Regions from separate parts of the Peptoniphilus indolicus genome, predicted to be linked through region 1. Evidence: predicted binding sites of a transcription regulator. Region 1 holds the regulator's gene; the other holds the start of a gene.
What was found. Region 1 encodes HrcA, which represses chaperone genes, less so after heat shock. Its sites were predicted from a motif close to ATTAGCACTCNATANTATNGAGTGCTAAT; they were not measured.
Positions count from the first base shown of each region.

Region 2: DYE58_RS05350 (co-chaperone GroES) is a predicted target of HrcA. The motif match lies at 6,969-6,997, and genes of this name have one in related genera.

Region 1 covers NZ_UGTH01000001.1:1,833,482-1,842,374, forward strand. Annotated here, with positions in the region: gene DYE58_RS08805 (DNA internalization-related competence protein ComEC/Rec2) at 1-287, shown strand, start outside; gene holA (DNA polymerase III subunit delta) at 265-1,263, shown strand; gene rpsT (30S ribosomal protein S20) at 1,312-1,575, opposite strand; gene hemW (radical SAM family heme chaperone HemW) at 1,643-2,827, opposite strand; gene lepA (translation elongation factor 4) at 2,827-4,635, opposite strand; gene lepB (signal peptidase I) at 4,638-5,177, opposite strand; gene hrcA (heat-inducible transcriptional repressor HrcA) at 5,430-6,449, shown strand; gene grpE (nucleotide exchange factor GrpE) at 6,451-6,996, shown strand; gene dnaK (molecular chaperone DnaK) at 7,012-8,829, shown strand.
Region 2 covers NZ_UGTH01000001.1:1,115,767-1,124,659, forward strand. Annotated here, with positions in the region: gene DYE58_RS05325 (Zn-dependent hydrolase) at 1-990, opposite strand, end outside; gene DYE58_RS05330 (amidohydrolase) at 1,192-2,349, opposite strand; gene DYE58_RS05335 (YfcC family protein) at 2,359-3,747, opposite strand; gene DYE58_RS05340 (LysR family transcriptional regulator) at 3,858-4,781, shown strand; gene groL (chaperonin GroEL) at 5,033-6,652, opposite strand; gene DYE58_RS05350 (co-chaperone GroES) at 6,672-6,953, opposite strand; gene DYE58_RS05355 (hypothetical protein) at 7,293-8,015, shown strand; gene DYE58_RS05365 (DUF554 family protein) at 8,540-8,686, opposite strand; gene DYE58_RS05370 (DNA-3-methyladenine glycosylase family protein) at 8,683-8,893, opposite strand, start outside.

The DNA.
Region 1 (8,893 bases):
CTAAATTTGCCACAATATCTGCAGGTATAGGTAATTCTTATGGACATCCTCATATAGAAGTTATTAAGATGTTAAATTCAATTGGGACAAATTATAAAGTAACAGCAAGTGTAGGCGAAATAAATTTTGAACTAGGAAAAGAAATTAAGTTCAAAGGGTTTTTAGAAAAAAATAATTATATACATGAAGCATTAGCAATTGTAATAGATTTAATTACAATTATATTATTCTTAAAGAAAAATGAAAAAGTGTTAAAGGAGAATTATGGTTTATCAAGAACTTTATAATACTGAAATAAATGGAGCATATTTATTCTACGGCAGCGAACAGCTAATGATGGATAGGATGGTAAATGAGATAATTGAAAGCCAAACTTCGGAAAATTTTAGAAATTTTAATTTACAATATATAGATGGAAAGAACTTGGAAGTTAGTACATTGATTTCAGCGGTTGAGACTTTGCCGGTATTTGACTCTAAAAAAATTGTAATTGTGAAAAATTTTAATGATTTTATAAAAAATATACAAGATGAGACTATTGAAATAATGCAGTATATGAGTGAACATTCTATCCTTATATTTTTAGACTATGAAGATGAAGTTTTAAAGACAACTAAGTTTTATAAATATTTTTCTAAATTGAAGAGAAATGTTGAGTTTCCTAAACTAAGAGAAAATGAATTTAGAAAATTTTTAAATGAATATATTTCTGAAAGAGGATTTAAAATATCTCCTGCTGATGTGAGTTATTTGGCACAGAAGTCTGGATATAATTCTAAAAATTTAAATGTAGTTTTATATGATGTCAAAAATGAGGTTGATAAGATACTTGCGACCGCAAAAGACGAAGTCAATAGACAGATGATAGATGAAGTTTATATTTCTAACATTGATACGAATATCTTTAATTTTTTAGATGCTATGATGAATAAAAATATTTCGGTAATTCTGCTGGAGCTGAATAATCTATACCAAGTGGGGGAGCCGATACAAAAGATTTTTTATATGGTGGCAAGGCAATTTAGATTGTTGCTATCATACAAAAATTTGAAGGAACAAGGCTATCAAGATATGAAAATTATGGAGAAATTAAAAATCAAACAGTATGAATTTTCAAAATTAAAAGTTGCCTCAAATAAATTTGAAAAGGATAAGTTAAAAGAAATTTATATTTCATTGTTGGAGTATGACCACACAATAAAAACGAGAACAGTAGACGAGAGAGCATTATTTGAAAGTTTATTGGTAAAAATATCTATATAAAATAAAAAACCCAGGAATTTCCTGGGTTAATCTATCTGATTTAATTAATTATTTTGCAGAGTTTAATTTTTTAGCAAGTTTAGATATTTTTCTTGATGCATTGTTCTTATGAAAAACATTCTTAGAAACAGCTCTCTTAAGTTTCTTATCAGTAAGTTTTAAAAGTTCTCTTGCTTCTTCAACTTTTCCACTATTAATAGCTGATTCAAACTTTTTAATATAATTTTTAATTTCAGTTTTAACAGACTTATTACGTGCTGCATTTCTTTTTGCAACGTCTATTCTTTTTATTGCTGATTTTATATTTGCCATGAAATTCACCTCCACACTCAATTTGCGCTCTTGTTATTTTAACATTATTATCTTGTAATTGCAAGATTTAATTACAAGGAATCCTTGTAAAGTCTAATTCTACCACATTTGAAATATCTTTTCCAATAGTTGTGAGCTGTATTTTTCCATTATTTAAAGTGATTAATTTATTGTCTAAATTTTTTTTAATTTGAGTTTTGTATTCTTTTTCAAAGTCTATATTAAATTTAAAGTTTATATCTTCTATATCTATTCCTTCATTTAGTCTTAAACCCAACATAGTATATTCATTTAATCTCTCTATCTTATTTAAATTTTCAAATGTATAGCTATAATTTTGATTTAAATAATTTTTCAAAGATGTTACATTTGAATACCTTATATTAGATATATTTGATTGAGCCGAACAACCTAATCCGATATAGTCTTTTAATTTCCAGTATCTCAAGTTGTGTTGGCATTCAAAACCTCTTTTTGAAAAATTGGAAATTTCATATTGGTTTAAATTATTTAAACTGAAAGCATCTACAATTTTTCTGTACATTTTTCTATCCAATATTTCATCAGGGAATTGGTAAGAGTCCATATTATCATAAAGTGGCGTTCCTTCTTCAAGAATTAAAGAATAGTATGATACATGTGGAATGTCATATCTTTTTACAATTTCAAGTGATTCATCTATATCTTCGATAGTTTGGTTGGGAAGGGCTAACATTAAATCTATATTAAAGTTTTTAATTCCGTTTTTTTGAATAGATTCTATAGTATTATAGATTTGTTCAGGAGAATGGATTCTGCCAATAGTTTTTAAAATTTTTTCGTTGAAGCTTTGAGCTCCCATAGAAATTCTATTTATTCCACTTTCAATATAAATCTTTATTGCTTCATCAGTGAGCGAGTTTGGGTTACTCTCAGTAGTAATTTCACAATCGTCTGATAGTTTACATATAGATTGTAGATACTCCATAAATTTCTTTATAAGTTTTGGATTTATTGCGCTTGGAGTTCCGCCACCGATAAAAATTGATTTAATTTCTTTAGAAGATAGATATTCTTTGTAATTTGATAGTTCATAGATTAATGAGTCAATGTATTTTTCGTGAGCCTCTGTAGAAGAAACTTGTGAGTAAAAATCGCAGTAAAGACATTTTTGTTCACAAAAAGGAATGTGTATATAAATTGAAATATCATCTGAACTATGGATGTTTAAAAAGTCCCAAAATTTTTGGGACTTAAAATCTAAAGTATTCATTATTTTTCCTCGTCATATTTTAGAACGGCTAAGAATGCTTCTTGAGGAACTTCAACATCGCCAACCATTCTCATACGTTTTTTACCTTCTTTTTGCTTTTCAAGAAGTTTTCTCTTTCTTGAGATGTCTCCACCATAGCATTTAGAAAGTACGTCTTTACGAAGAGCTCTTATTGTTTCACGAGCAATTACCTTATTTCCTATAGCAGCTTGAATAGGCACAGCAAATTGATGTCTAGGGATTACTTCAGTAAGCTTTTCGCAAATTTTTCTTCCTTTATTGTAAGCTGTAGATTCGTGAACTATTATTGAGAAGGCATCTACAAGGTTAGAGTTAATTAAAATATCAAGTTTAACTAAGTTGCTTTCTTTATATCCTGTCAATTCATAATCGTATGAAGCATATCCTCTAGTCTTAGATTTAAGAGCATCAAAGAAATCATATATTACTTCGTTTAATGGTAAATCATATTTTATAAGAGCGCGAGTTTCTTCAAGATATGTCATATCTATAAATGTACCACGTCTATTTTGACATAAATCCATAACAGCACCAACATAGTCTGTAGGAGTCATAATTTCTGCTCTCACAATTGGTTCTTTAATAGAAGAAATTTCAGTAACAGGAGGAAGATTAGTTGGGTTTTGTATATCTAAATGCTCTCCACTAGTAGTTTCTACTTTATATATTACTGATGGGGAAGTGGTTACGATATTTAAATCAAATTCTCTTTCCAATCTCTCTTGAATTATTTCCATGTGTAGTAGGCCTAAGAAACCACATCTAAAACCAAAGCCAAGAGCAACTGAAGTCTCAGCTTCAAAATCAAGAGCTGCATCATTTACTTGAAGTTTTTCAAGAGCATCTCTTATTTCAGTATATTCTTCGCCTTCTCCTGGATAGATACCACAATATACCATAGGTACTACTTTTTTATAACCGGGGAAAGGAGTTTCGGTTGGTTTGTTTTTATGAGTGATAGTATCTCCAACTGTTGCTTCTTTAACGTTTTTTATGCTTGCTGTTATATAACCTACATCTCCAGCTTGAAGAGAGTTTAAGGCAATATGTGAAGAAGTTACCACACCAACTTCAACAACTTCGAATGTTTTGCCGGTAGCCATCATCTTGATTTCATCACCAGGTTTTACTGATCCGTCATGCACTCTTACATAACAAACAACGCCTTTGTATGAATCATAATAAGAGTCGAAGATTAAAGCTTTTAAAGGCTTGTCTTCAGAACCTTGTGGGGCAGGAATTTCTTCAATTATTTTTTTGAAAACTTGGTCTATTCCAATTCCTTTTTTAGCAGAAACAAGGGGAGCATCTTCAGTATCAATCCCTATGATATCTTCAATTTCTTTTTTTACCTCATCAATTCTTGCGCTTGGCAAATCTATTTTATTTATAACAGGTACAAGTTCTAAGTTTTGGTCCAATGCAAGATATACATTTGCCAAAGTTTGAGCTTCAACACCTTGACTTGCATCGACAACTACAATAGCTCCTTCGCAAGCAGCCAAAGACCTTGAAACTTCATAGTTGAAATCGACATGGCCGGGAGTATCTATTAAATTGAATATATACTCTTCGTTGTTTTCATCTTTATATATAAGTCTAACAGCCTTTAACTTAATAGTTATACCTCTTTCGCGTTCAAGGTCCATTGAGTCTAAAACTTGAGCCTCCATTTCTCTTGAAGTGAGCATTCCCGTCATCTCTATAAGTCTATCTGCCAAAGTTGATTTTCCATGGTCAATGTGTGCGATTATAGAAAAATTTCTAATATTTTTTTGTCTAGACAAATTTAACCTCCAATTGTGCCAAAATCACTAAATGGCCAAAATCTAAATTTAACAATGCCTCTTATATCATCTTTTTTAACTGGACCAAAAAATCTTGAATCCAAACTCTTACCTGGGTTTCTGTTATCCCCCATTACAAAAAATTCTCCATCTCCAAGAGTCCATGAAGATTGGTCATATATTTCTGTATAAACACTTGAGTCAATATAAGTTTCTTCAAGTTTATTTCCATTTACATAAACAACACCATCTTTAATTTCGACAGTATCTCCTGGTTTGCCGATTAGTCTTTTAATATATTCTTTTCCTTTTTCATCAGGAGCATTTATTATTACTATATCGAACCTTTCAGGGTCTTTGAAATGTAATGGAAGTATCATGGCGATTAGTCTATCATTTTCATGAAGAGTTGGTTGCATAGATTCACCAACAACCATATTGGAACTAAAAATAAAAGTTTTAATAAGTAAAGCAAGTATTATCGCAAATGCAAAAGTACTTATGTAACTTAGAAACACATTTTCTTTTTTTTCATTTTTCATTTTATTAACTCCTTTGTTTGCTATTTAAAGCATTTATAGCATTAAAATATTTTACCATATATTATTAAATTTTAAAATTAGAACCGTATTAAACAACGATTAGAACTACAATTTTATTACATAGAAAGTTTCTTAAAGAAAGAAAGTAAAAAACTTTTTTGAAATCTATTGACATTCTTTGACTAAAGGTTTAATATTTAACCATAAGCTTTAGCACTCGAAGAAAAAGAGTGCTAACAAAAGGGTGATGATATGGAATCGAGAAAGGTAGAAATTTTAAACGCGATTGTAAATTCCTATATAAATTCTCCGAGTCCGGTTGGTTCTAGGACTATATCAAAAGATTTTAATTTAGGTGTAAGTTCTGCGACTATAAGAAATGAAATGGCGGATTTAGAAGATTTAGGATATTTAAATAAACCACACACCTCAGCTGGAAGAATTCCATCTGTTAAAGCTTATAGATTTTTTGTGAATGAGCTAAGAAAAAACTTAGATGATGATTTTGAAGTGAGAGATAACTTATTAGATTTGATGCTTGACCAGGCAGAGAGTTTAAATGATGTGTTTAAAAATGCAGCTAAAATTTTATCTGAGAAATCAAATTATATTTCTTATGTTATAGCTTTAAAAAAAGCTGATTCAAGGATAAGACTTGTACAGTTAGTATTAATAGATTCGTTCACAATATTACTTTTAGTAGTAGGAGATAAGGGGGTTGTTGAAAAACATTTCTTTAAGTCTGATATTAAAATAGGTGAAAAAGAATTAGCTGATATAAATTCTTTGCTCAATGAGAATTTAGTAGGTATAAATTTATTGGAAGTTGATAGCTTAGATATAACAGTTACGGGGTCTTTGACAAAATGGACAGCTTTTATAACTCATGTCATAAGAACTATAGCTGAATTCAATGAGGATTCTAATAAGATAGATTTCTTTTATGATGGCATAAAGAATGTGTTCAATTTCCAAGATGAAATAAATAAGAGTCAAGTTATAGATATAATGAATTTGATGGAGAGCAGTCATTTAGTTAATACATTGAATGATTTTGAAGAAGATTTAACGGTTGTAATAGGGAATGAAAATGAAATAGACATAATAAAAGAAAATTCAATAATTGTGTCATCATTTTATGATAGAAAAAGAGAAATAACAGGTAAAGTTGGTATCTTGGGACCTATCAGAATGGACTATAGAACTCAAATTCAAAATGTTAAATTGGTAAGCGATAACTTGAAATTAGCTATAGATAAGATGTTGAGGTGAGATGGTGAACGATAAAGATTTAGAAAATACAGAAGAAAATTTAGAAATTGAAGTAAACGAAGAAGTAGTTACAGAAGAATCTATAGTTGAAGAAGAGATTTCTGAAGAAAATATTGAAGAACAACAATCAGAAAGAGAAACTCAATTAAAAGATCAACTTATAAGATTGCAGGCAGATTTTACAAATTACAGGAGAAGGTCTGAAAATGAAAAGAAAGATTATCTTTCTCTAGGTGCTCAAAAAGTTATTTTGGATTTACTTAGTGTTATAGATAATTTTGAAAGAGCTTTATCTCAAGTTTCAGAAAAAGATAGTTTTTCTGAAGGAATTGAGCTGATACATGGACAATTGATTGAGTTAATAAAGAAATATGATGTAGAAGAAATAAGTGAAACAAATGTAAAATTCGACCCTAATATGCACCATGGGGTGCTTGTCGAAGAAAGAGAAGGCGTTGAAGAAGGCCTTATAATAGAAGTTTTGCAAAAAGGATATAAGATGAATGATAAAGTGCTTAGACCAGCAATGGTTAAGGTTTCACAATAACTAGGAGGAAATTAAATGGGGAAAATTATAGGAATTGATTTAGGAACAACAAACTCAGCAGTAGCAGTTATGGAGGGTAGCGAATCAGTTATTATTCCAAACATTGAAGGGAACAGAACTACACCATCTGTTGTAGCTTTTACAAAAGATGGCGAAAGATTAGTTGGAGAAACAGCTAAACGTCAAGCAATTACAAACCCTGATAGAACAATTCAATCTATTAAGAGACATATGGGAACTGATTATAAAGTTTCAATAGATGGAAAAGATTATACACCTCAAGAAATTTCAGCTATGATTTTACAAAAATTAAAATCAGATGCAGAAAGTTATTTAGGAGAAAAAATCACTGAAGCTGTAATTACAGTTCCAGCATACTTCACAGACGCTCAAAGACAAGCTACAAAAGATGCAGGTAAAATAGCTGGTCTTGAAGTTAAGAGAATAGTTAATGAGCCTACAGCAGCAGCTTTAGCTTATGGTGAAGATAAAGATGAAGATTCACAAACAGTTATGGTATATGACCTTGGTGGTGGTACATTCGACGTATCTATCTTAGAATTATCTGATGGAGTATTCGAAGTACATGCTACAAGAGGTAATAACAAACTTGGTGGAGATGACTTCGACGCTAAGATTATAGATTTTATAGCAGCTTCATTCCAAAAAGAACATGGAGTAGATTTAAAATCTGATAAGATGAGTCTTCAAAGATTAAAAGAAGCAGCTGAAAAAGCTAAGAAAGAACTTTCGTCAACTATGTCAACAAACATCAACTTACCATTTATAACTGCAACAGCAGAAGGTCCTTTACATTTGAATATGGACTTGACAAGAGCAAGATTCGATGAATTGACTAAAGATTTAGTAAAAGCTACAGAACAACCAGTTTTAGATGCTATGAAAGATGCGGGAATGAGCCCATCCGATATAGACAAAATACTTTTAGTTGGTGGTTCTACAAGAATTCCAGCAGTGCAAAGTTTTATAAAAAATCTAGTTGGAAAAGACCCTCAAAGAGATATCAACCCAGATGAATGTGTTGCTTTAGGTGCAGCAATCCAAGGAGGAGTTCTTTCAGGAGATGTTAAAGACCTTCTATTATTAGACGTAACACCTCTATCTCTAGGGATTGAAACAATGGGTGGAGTTACAACTAGATTGATTGAAAGAAATACTACGATCCCTACAAAGAAGAGTCAAACATTCACTACAGCTTCTGACAACCAAACATCAGTAGATATTCACGTACTACAAGGTGAAAGACAAATGGCTGGAGACAATGTAACTCTTGGAAGATTCCAATTAGATGGTATTGCACCGGCAAGACGTGGTATACCTCAAATTGAAGTAACATTTGATATAGATGCAAACGGAATTGTAAATGTTTCAGCAAAAGATCTTGGAACAGGTAAAGAACAACATATTACAATTACATCATCTACAAACTTATCAGATGAAGAAATTGAAAAGAAAGTAAAAGAAGCTGAAATGTATGCTCAAGATGATGCTAAAAAGAAAGAATTAATAGAAGCTAAGAACACTGCAGATTCAATGATTTATCAATCTGAGTCAACTTTAGAAGAAGTTAAAGATAAGATAAAACCAGAAGATAAAGAAAATATAGAAAAAGCAATTGAAGAATTGAAAACAGTTAAAGATTCTGAAAATCTAGATGAGATAAAAGCTAAAACTGAAGCTCTTACAAAAGCTTTCTATGCAGTATCTGAAGAAATCTATAAAAATGCAAATTCTGAAGCAGGACAATCTGATGCACAAAAAGAAGATGTTGTAGATGCTGACTATGAAGTTGTGGATGAAGATGAAGAATAATTAATATCTTAAAGCTAAATCATACACGATTTAGCTTTATTTTTTTTGTTAAAAAGGTTAAAAT
Region 2 (8,893 bases), 720 kb from region 1:
GATTTCTTCATCAAATTTTACCGGCTCAAAGCTTGCTATCTCTCTTACTTCTATTTTAAGGTCCTCTTGTTCTTCTATTTTTTTTAAATATTCAAAAAATTTCTTTTCTTGTTCTAACAAGACTTCTTTGTTTGAATTTCTTATATCCACTGTAAATTTTGCATACCCGGGAACGATATTTATTGCATTTGGTTTTATTTCAACTTCACCTATAGTAGTTCTGGAATTTGATTGTTCTGCTAACTCTCTTAAAAATACATTTATCTTCGCAAGAGCAAGTCCTGCATCTCTACGCATTGAAGTCGGTGTTGTTCCGGCATGATTTGCCTCACCTATTATTGTGACTTCTTTCCAAAATATTCCCTGTAGATCACTTACAACTCCAACAGAAATTCCCTCGTGGTCTAAAATTGGTCCTTGTTCTATATGTGCTTCTATAAATTTTTCAGGAACTATAAAGCCCATTTCATTTTCTCCAAGGTAATCTATTCTCTTTAATTCTTCCCTTAAAGTTGTTCCGTCTATGCCAACTGTGTCAAGTGCATCATCTAATTCACAACCACCTACATATGCAAGAGAACCCATCATTGATGGATGGTACCTTACTCCTTCTTCATTTGTAAAAGCAGCAAGCACCAATGGTCTTTTTATTTCCACATTATTTTCTTTTAGCGTTCTGATTACTTCAAGACCTGCCATCACTCCATAACATCCGTCATATATCCCGGCATCTATTACTGAATCTATATGTGAACCTGTCATGATTGGCTTTTTATCTTTGTTTTCTTCTGTACTCCATATTCCAAATATATTCCCTATCTTGTCTATTTTAATTTCGAGGTCAAGTTCTTTCATCCACTCTACTAATTTATCTCTTCCGGCTTTGTCCTGGTCACTCCCGGCAAGTCTTACCATTCTGCCATCTTGATCTCGTCCTATTTCCCCCAATGTTTTTAAGTAATTTAAAAGTCTCTCTCCGTTTACTTTCACTTTAATCCCCCACTAAATATTTTGCTTTTATTATCTCTCTATTCGTATACCAATTGCAAATAATTTTAGTAATGAGTGGATTGAACCTTAACCTTATTCTGCTTTCACATTTTTGTTTTGCGGGTGTGCCTCGTTTCTCTCGTGCCTCTCCTATGTTGAACTGTTAAACCAAAAATCCGACTCTTTCGAATCGGACTTCTATTACATTTCTGATTTATATTCTTCAAAATCTTTCTTTATTTTTGCTATATTGTCATTTTCTTTTAAGTCAAGTACCGTTGCAGCCAATATTTTTGCCGCATTGATTACACACTCGTGTGCTTCTTTTGACTTTCCATAATCCAAGAAAGTTTGTGAATGTGATACGGTGCCATCGGGAACAAAATGTACTCTTATACAAGCACCCGGCAAAATATATGTTACATTCCCAAAATCGCTCGAACCTGTTTTTTCTCTTGCAGGTTTTATATTTTTAGCTTCTATTAATTTTGCATTTTCCATCAATAAATCATTCAATTTATATGCCGGTATTTTGCTTTCCAATCTCTTTAATTCTTCTGTTTCTACAGTTGTCTCTGTCATCATAGCTGCTCCGTTTACTACTTTTTTAAATCTTTCTACTATTTCATCTAAGTATTTAGAGTTGTAGCTTCTAAGTGAAAATTCTGCAACTGCTCTTTCAGGTACAACATTAGCCGGTCCTGGAGTTTCCAAGATTGTGTAGTGCATTTTTGTATCTTCTTTTACGTGTTCTCGTAAAAATTCTATTCCTTGAAATGCTAAGAGCAACGCATCTAATGCACTTCTTCCGGCTTCCGGTTTTAATGCTGAATGTGCACTTTTACCATGGAATATAACTTTTTGAGATGACATTGCCATTGATTTTACATCTACTTGTGTGGCAGGACCTCCATGCATCATAAGTGCTATATCAAGTTCTTTCATAAATCCTTCTTTTAAGAGCTTGATTTTCCCACCACCGCCTTCTTCTGCCGGTGTTCCATAGACTATCAGATTAAATGGCAAATCTTCTTCTTTTAATGCCACTGCTGCTCCAACTATAGCTGGACCTTGCATTTGATGCCCACATCCGTGTCCCATCGGCAATGCATCGTATTCGCATAATAGCCCTACATTATATGCGTTTTCTTTTTCTTCTCCAATTGTTGCTTTAAATGCAGTTTTTAAACTACCAAGTCCTCTTTGTACTTTAAATCCATTTTCTTCAAGATAATCTTCTAAAAGTTTACTTGAAAAGTTTTCATTAAAACACAATTCAGGATTGTCGAATATTGAGTCTGACATATCTGTCAAACTTTGTTTCTGGTTCTCTACTTTATCAAAAATTTTTTCTTTCAAACTTACTCCTTATATATATCCTATGGCTTCAGCCGCTATCATCAGTATACTTCCGACTACTACCCAAACACCAAAGATTTTACCCATAAATATCATCCATTTATCATAAGGTATATCTGTAGCTCCTAAAACTCCCATAAGCGCTGTTGATGTTGGTAAGATATAGTTACAGAATCCATCACCAAAGTTAAATGCCAATACTGCTGTTTGTCTTGAAATGCCAACTGTATCTGCCAATGGTGCAAAGATAGGCATAATTGCCGCCGCTTGTCCTGATCCTGATGTTATAAATATATTTACTATTAAATTAACTATGAACATAATTGGCGCTTTTAAAATTTGTGGGAATATATTTATTCCTTGAGTCATTGCATGAATTGAAGTATCCATTATATTTCCGGCTGATAGCACTCCTGATACTGTTCTTGCAAATCCAATTATAAGTGCTGCCCCTATCATATTTTTACAACCTTCTACAAAATATTTTGCAATTGTTGAAGGTGAATATCCTGCTATAACTCCAGCTACTATTGAAAGCCAGATAAAAACTGCCGCCGTTTCATCTAACTTCCATTTTAATTTTATTCCGCCGTATACTATAATTCCAAGAGCCAAAAATAATGATGATATTATAAGCCATTTTTGTGTATTCATCGGTTTATTAAATTCATCATTTCCTTCTTTTTCATAGCTGCGATCCTTATCTAGTTCATACATAGGACTGAGTTCAGGATTTTTCTTTATTTTCATTGCATATTTGATAAGCATAAAGTTTGTAATTATATAGAATACTACAAAGCAAACTGCTCTAAAACCAATACCTGAGTAAGGTGCAAGTCCTGCTATCTCTTGTGCAACTATAGTTGTATTTACATTTAATGTCCCTGTTGAAAACCCTACTGCTCCGCCTAATAACAAAATTGCCGCTCCGACAATTGAGTCAAATCCAAGTGCAATTGCTATCATTACCATTATAGGAGCGAACCCTATAAATGTATTAACTCCTTGTGTTGTACATATCAATCCAAAAATCAACGTCAGTATTGGTATAAATAAGTACTCTTTGCTCTTTGTCTTTCTCGATACCATCCCAATTAAAGACTGCAATGCACCACTCTTAGTTATTATGTTAAAAGCTGCTCCTGAAAAAAGGATTACTGTGATAAGCACTGCACTCTTTTCAAAACCTTCAATTGCCAGGTTGAATACCTTAAGTGGATTTACCGGTGTCTTTTCTATGTAATTGAAAGTGTTTGGGTCTATTACTTTTACTCCCTGTGCATTTTCTACCCTTGTGTACTCTGCTGATGGTATAACCCATGTAAGTATAACTGCGAAAATTATTATTCCCATCAATATTACCAATGTATGTGGCATTTTTTTCTTTTTAGCTTCCATATATACTCCCCCTTTATTTAATTAAAGTATAACATCGTTTTCATTATTAGTGAAATTCATATTTTTCATAGTTTTTATTACTCTATGTTATAATTATTTTGGTGATATTAATGGATACGAGATATTATAATTATATAATTACAATTGCAAATACAGGTAACTTCTCTAAAGCAGCTGAGTTGTTATATGTTTCACAACCAACGCTTTCAAAATTTATAAGTTCTATGGAAAATAAACTGGGTGTAAAATTTTTTGAGAAAATTAATGGAAAATTTGTTCCAACCCCTTATGGTAAAGCTTATATTGAATATGGTCAAAAGATTCTGCAACTTGAATCTGAGCTAAAAAATAGCATAAATGATATATCTAATTTACGAAAAGGGACTCTATCTCTTGCAATTACACCTACTCGAGATTTATATATCTTGCCTTTAATTCTTCCTGAATTTAGAAAAGTCTATCCTAATTTTAATATAGATATTTTAGAGGAGAGTATAGACAAAATAGAGTCGTCTATTTTGGAAAATAAATCTAAAATTGGAATTTACATAGCTGATGAGCAAAATAAACATTTGCATTATGAAATTTTAGATGAGGAAGAAGTTGTAATCTGTGTTTGCAAGGATTTTAAATATATTGAGTTTGCAGAGAAGAAAGATGGTTTTAAATTTCCGTGGATTGACTTGAAACTTTTAAAAGACGAAACTTTTTTTATAAGCAATCCGAATACTGCTAAGCTCGGTAAGCTTTCAAAATTATATTTTTCAGAATGCAATATAGAGCCTAAAACTGTTGTAATAAAGAATATGGAAACTCGTCTTAGACTTGCCTCCATAGGTGAAGGTATTGCTTTTACATATGATATAGGTGAAAAGTTTTTTAAAAGTTTTGAGAAAACTCCGGTGTTTCTATCTATTGGAAATGTGAAACGTTGTAATAAATTTGTGGTTTCTTCTTTGAAAAATGTACATCTGGACAAGGCTCATTCTGATTTTATAAAAATAACTAAAGAGTTGTTAGGTTGTTATAAATAGCATTTTATTTGTTAGCAGACTTTACTACTATCGTGCCAACCCTACATTTTTATAGCTGCTTTGTTTTTACATTTTCGTTAGACGGGCGGGCCTCGCTTCTCTCGTGCCGCCCCTACATTCTTCCTTACCACATTTTATTTTAATATCTTTGTTACGCTGGTGGGTCTCGTTTCTCTCGTATTTCCTCTACGGTATACTGTTAAAACAAAAAATCCGATTCTTTCGAATCGGACTTTCTATTATATTTATTCTTACATCATACCCATTCCCGGGTTCATTGGCATTTGCGGTTCTTCTTTTGGTATTGAAGCAACTGCAGCTTCTGTTGTAAGAATCATTGATGCAACTGACGCTGCATTTTGCAGTGCTGATCTTGTTACTTTAGTTGGATCAACTATCCCTGCAGCTACCATATCCATATATTCTCCTGTGTAGGCATTATATCCTATGCCCGGTTTTTCAGCTTTTACTTTATCAGCTATAACTGAACCTTCAAGTCCTGCATTTTCTGCAATTTGTCTAACCGGTGCTTCTAAAGCTTTTAGAATTATTCCAACGCCTGTCTTTTCATCACCTTCAGATTCTTCGTAAAGTTTTTCTATAACTCCGATACAGTCCACAAGAACTGTTCCACCTCCGGCTACTATTCCTTCTTCTACTGCTGCTCTTGTAGCTGAAAGGGCATCTTCTATTCTAAGTTTTCTCTCTTTAAGTTCAACTTCTGTTGCCGCACCTACTTGTACTACTGCAACTCCACCTGAAAGTTTGGCAAGTCTTTCTTGTAATTTTTCTTTATCAAATTCTGAAGTTGTATCTTCTGCTTGAGCTTTTATTTGTTGTACTCTTGCAGCAAGGTCTTCTTTATTTCCTGCCCCGTCAACAATTACTGTCAAATCTTTTTCAACTCTAACTTTTTGAGCTTGCCCTAAAACTTCTATTGTCGCATCTTTTAAATCTTCTCCAAGATCTGAAGATACTACTTTACCACCTGTTAAAATGGCAATATCTTGTAGCATTTCCTTTCTTCTATCTCCATATCCGGGAGCTTTTACTCCCACTATGTTAAGAGTTCCTCTTAACTTATTTAATACTAAAGTAGCTAAGGCTTCACCTTCTATATCTTCAGCTATTACAAGTAATGGTTTTGATTGTTGAAGAACTTGTTCAAGAAGTGGAAGTAAATCTTGAATGTTTGTTATCTTTTTATCTGTAATAAGAATGTATGGATTTTCCATTTCAGCAACCATTTTTTCATTGTCTGTTACCATGTATGGAGATACATATCCTCTGTCAAATTGCATACCTTCTACAACTTCAAGGCTTGTTCCCATTGACTTAGATTCTTCAATAGTGATTACACCATCTTTACCAACTTTTTCCATTGCTTCAGCAATTAGTCTTCCAACTTCTTCATCTGCTGATGAATTTGCTGCAACTTGTGCTATAGCTTCTTTTGTCTCTACTGATCTTGAGAACTTTTTGATTTCTTCTACTGTTGTTTCAACTGCTTTTTTAATTCCCTTTTGTAGAACCATAGGATTTGCTCCGGCAGCTAAGTTTCTCATACCTTCTATTGTGATTGCTTGAGCTAAAAGTGTCGCTGTTGTAGTTCCGTCTCCGGCTACATCATTTGTCTTTGTAGCAACTTCCTTTAAAAGTTGTGCCCCCATATTTTCAAATTTATCTTCAAATTCAATTTCTCTGGCAATTGTAACCCCGTCATTTGTGATAAGCGGTGCACCATATTCTTTGTCAAGTATTACATTTCTTCCCTTTGGTCCAAGTGTAACTTTTACTGTATTTGAAAGCTTATTGATACCGTCAATAAGTCCTTTTCTAGCATCTTCTGAAAATTTAATTTCCTTTGCCATATTTCCTCCTTATTATGCTTTATTCAATTACCGCTAAAATATCTGTGTATTTTAGTATTGTGTATTTAACCTTTTCCAGCTCTACTTCTGTACCTGCATACTTAGAGAATATAACTTTATCTCCAACTTTTAATTCATCTTTTGTCTCTTCATCACTTGTAACTTTTTTTCCTATTGCCACAACTTCAGCTAAATTCGATTCTTCCTTTGCTGAATTTGGTAATACTATTCCCGATGCTGTTGTCTCTTCTTTTTCTACTTTTTTGATTACTATTTTGTCATCTAATGGTTTTAAAGTCATAATTACCTCCTTAATATTAGCACTCTTCCAGATCGAGTGCTTATATTCATATAATAATACAACAAATTTTGTTTTTCAAGTCCAAATTTTACCTTTTTTTACCTTTGATTTTATAATAATTTTTCTCTATATCATATATTATTTTTCTTTTATCACATAACCTTATTAGAAAATGTTTGACTTTTTCTTTTTTCTTTTTATAATTAATTTAATTAATACACTTGTTGGTGATATTTTAAAGGGGTGAGTCCAATGTACTAATTTTAATGCTATTTAAGATATGTTATTTTCAGCTTGATAGTTCGTTTTTTATAGTCATTCATATTTAGGAGGTACATTATGATAAAAAAATATAAATCAATAACCTCAATCGTTTTGCTACTCGTTATCTTTTTTCAATTTAATTTCCCATCACTTATTCATGCAATAGGTAATGAGCATGAAAATGACATCTTATATACACCTAAAGATTTTGTTGTAGAAGATATTATTGTATCTGATTCTTATATAAAAACCTCTGTTGTAGATAAAATAAAAAATACAACGGAATTTGTAGAAGTAAACATCTTTTCTGATTACAAAGAAATAATCGTAAAAAATGAACTTGGAGAAATATTATGGACTTCTGGACAAATTCCAACAGATTCTCTACAAAATTTTTCATTAAATAAAAATAGTTTAAACTCTATAGGATTAATGTCTTATGGAAATTGGACTGATTGGTATATATCTGAAACAAGATCTAATTTAGCTACTAATGTAACAGTTGGAATTGCTGTAGGCATTGTTGTTTCTGTGATAGTTGGTCCTATAATTGGCTCTGCTAGTGGTGTTGCAGCACTAATTACAAACTCAGTATTTTCCTTTATTTCAGAATTAATTAATGACGGTATTCCTGTAATCTATTATAGAGTATACACAAGAGTACGCAGTGATAGAAATAATTCAAAATATGAAAAACAGCGTTATGCTAAGCTATACAGATACTTTGATTACACTGGTCCTTATACTACAACCGGCACAATAAGTTGGGTTAACGACTATTCTGGTTTTGAACATTGAAAGTAAAAAAAGGATATTTTTATATGGTTACTACTTATTATATGGTTACTATTTATTGCCTGAACAATATTATTCTGCTAAGTTTTTTACTTGAAAATGACTTATTTAAAAATATTGTTGCAGTTTTTGGAGCGATAATCTTAGTTTTTGGCTTAAAAAAATATGGTAGCAGTTTAAAAGACATAAATACACCAAAATTTAGCCAATTCTTTTTATTGATACGATATCCATTTATTTACATTGGTACTTTTGATAGAAACTACTGCCATGGAAATTTAAAGACATTTCTTGTTATTCTTTTTATACTTGGTTTGTTATATGACCTGGGATGCATTGTTAAAATGCTATCCGAGTGTAAAGAGTAAAATATGCTTCTAAAATTTAACTATAATACCCAGACATCTTGTTCTGGGTTACTAATTTAATTATTATTATTTAAAACAAATTTTTCACTACTTCATATAATATTGGAATAATTAAAGCAGGTATCATATTGCCTGTCTGTATTTTTTATATTCATTATATTAAGTCCTATTGCTATAATACCCGCCGACTCCTGATAAATTTGCAATCATAATTGGTGTAAATAGGTCTTTTAATACTGTAGCAAGCAATACAATAAGCCTTTGATATAAAAATATGACAACTGATGAGAATGCAACTCCTATCATACTTTACCAACCTTATTTTCTCTTCCATAGTAAAAAAGATATTGTTGAGCAAATCCCGCATTTTCTCCAAATATTCTTCTGCCTTCATCTGCTATTTTATTCTTTGGGGTGGCTTTCCCAAGATATAGTTCTTCCATAACTCTTTTTATCCAAACATCTACAGGAAAAGACTCGCTTCTTTTAAATGCAAACAATAAAATGCAATCG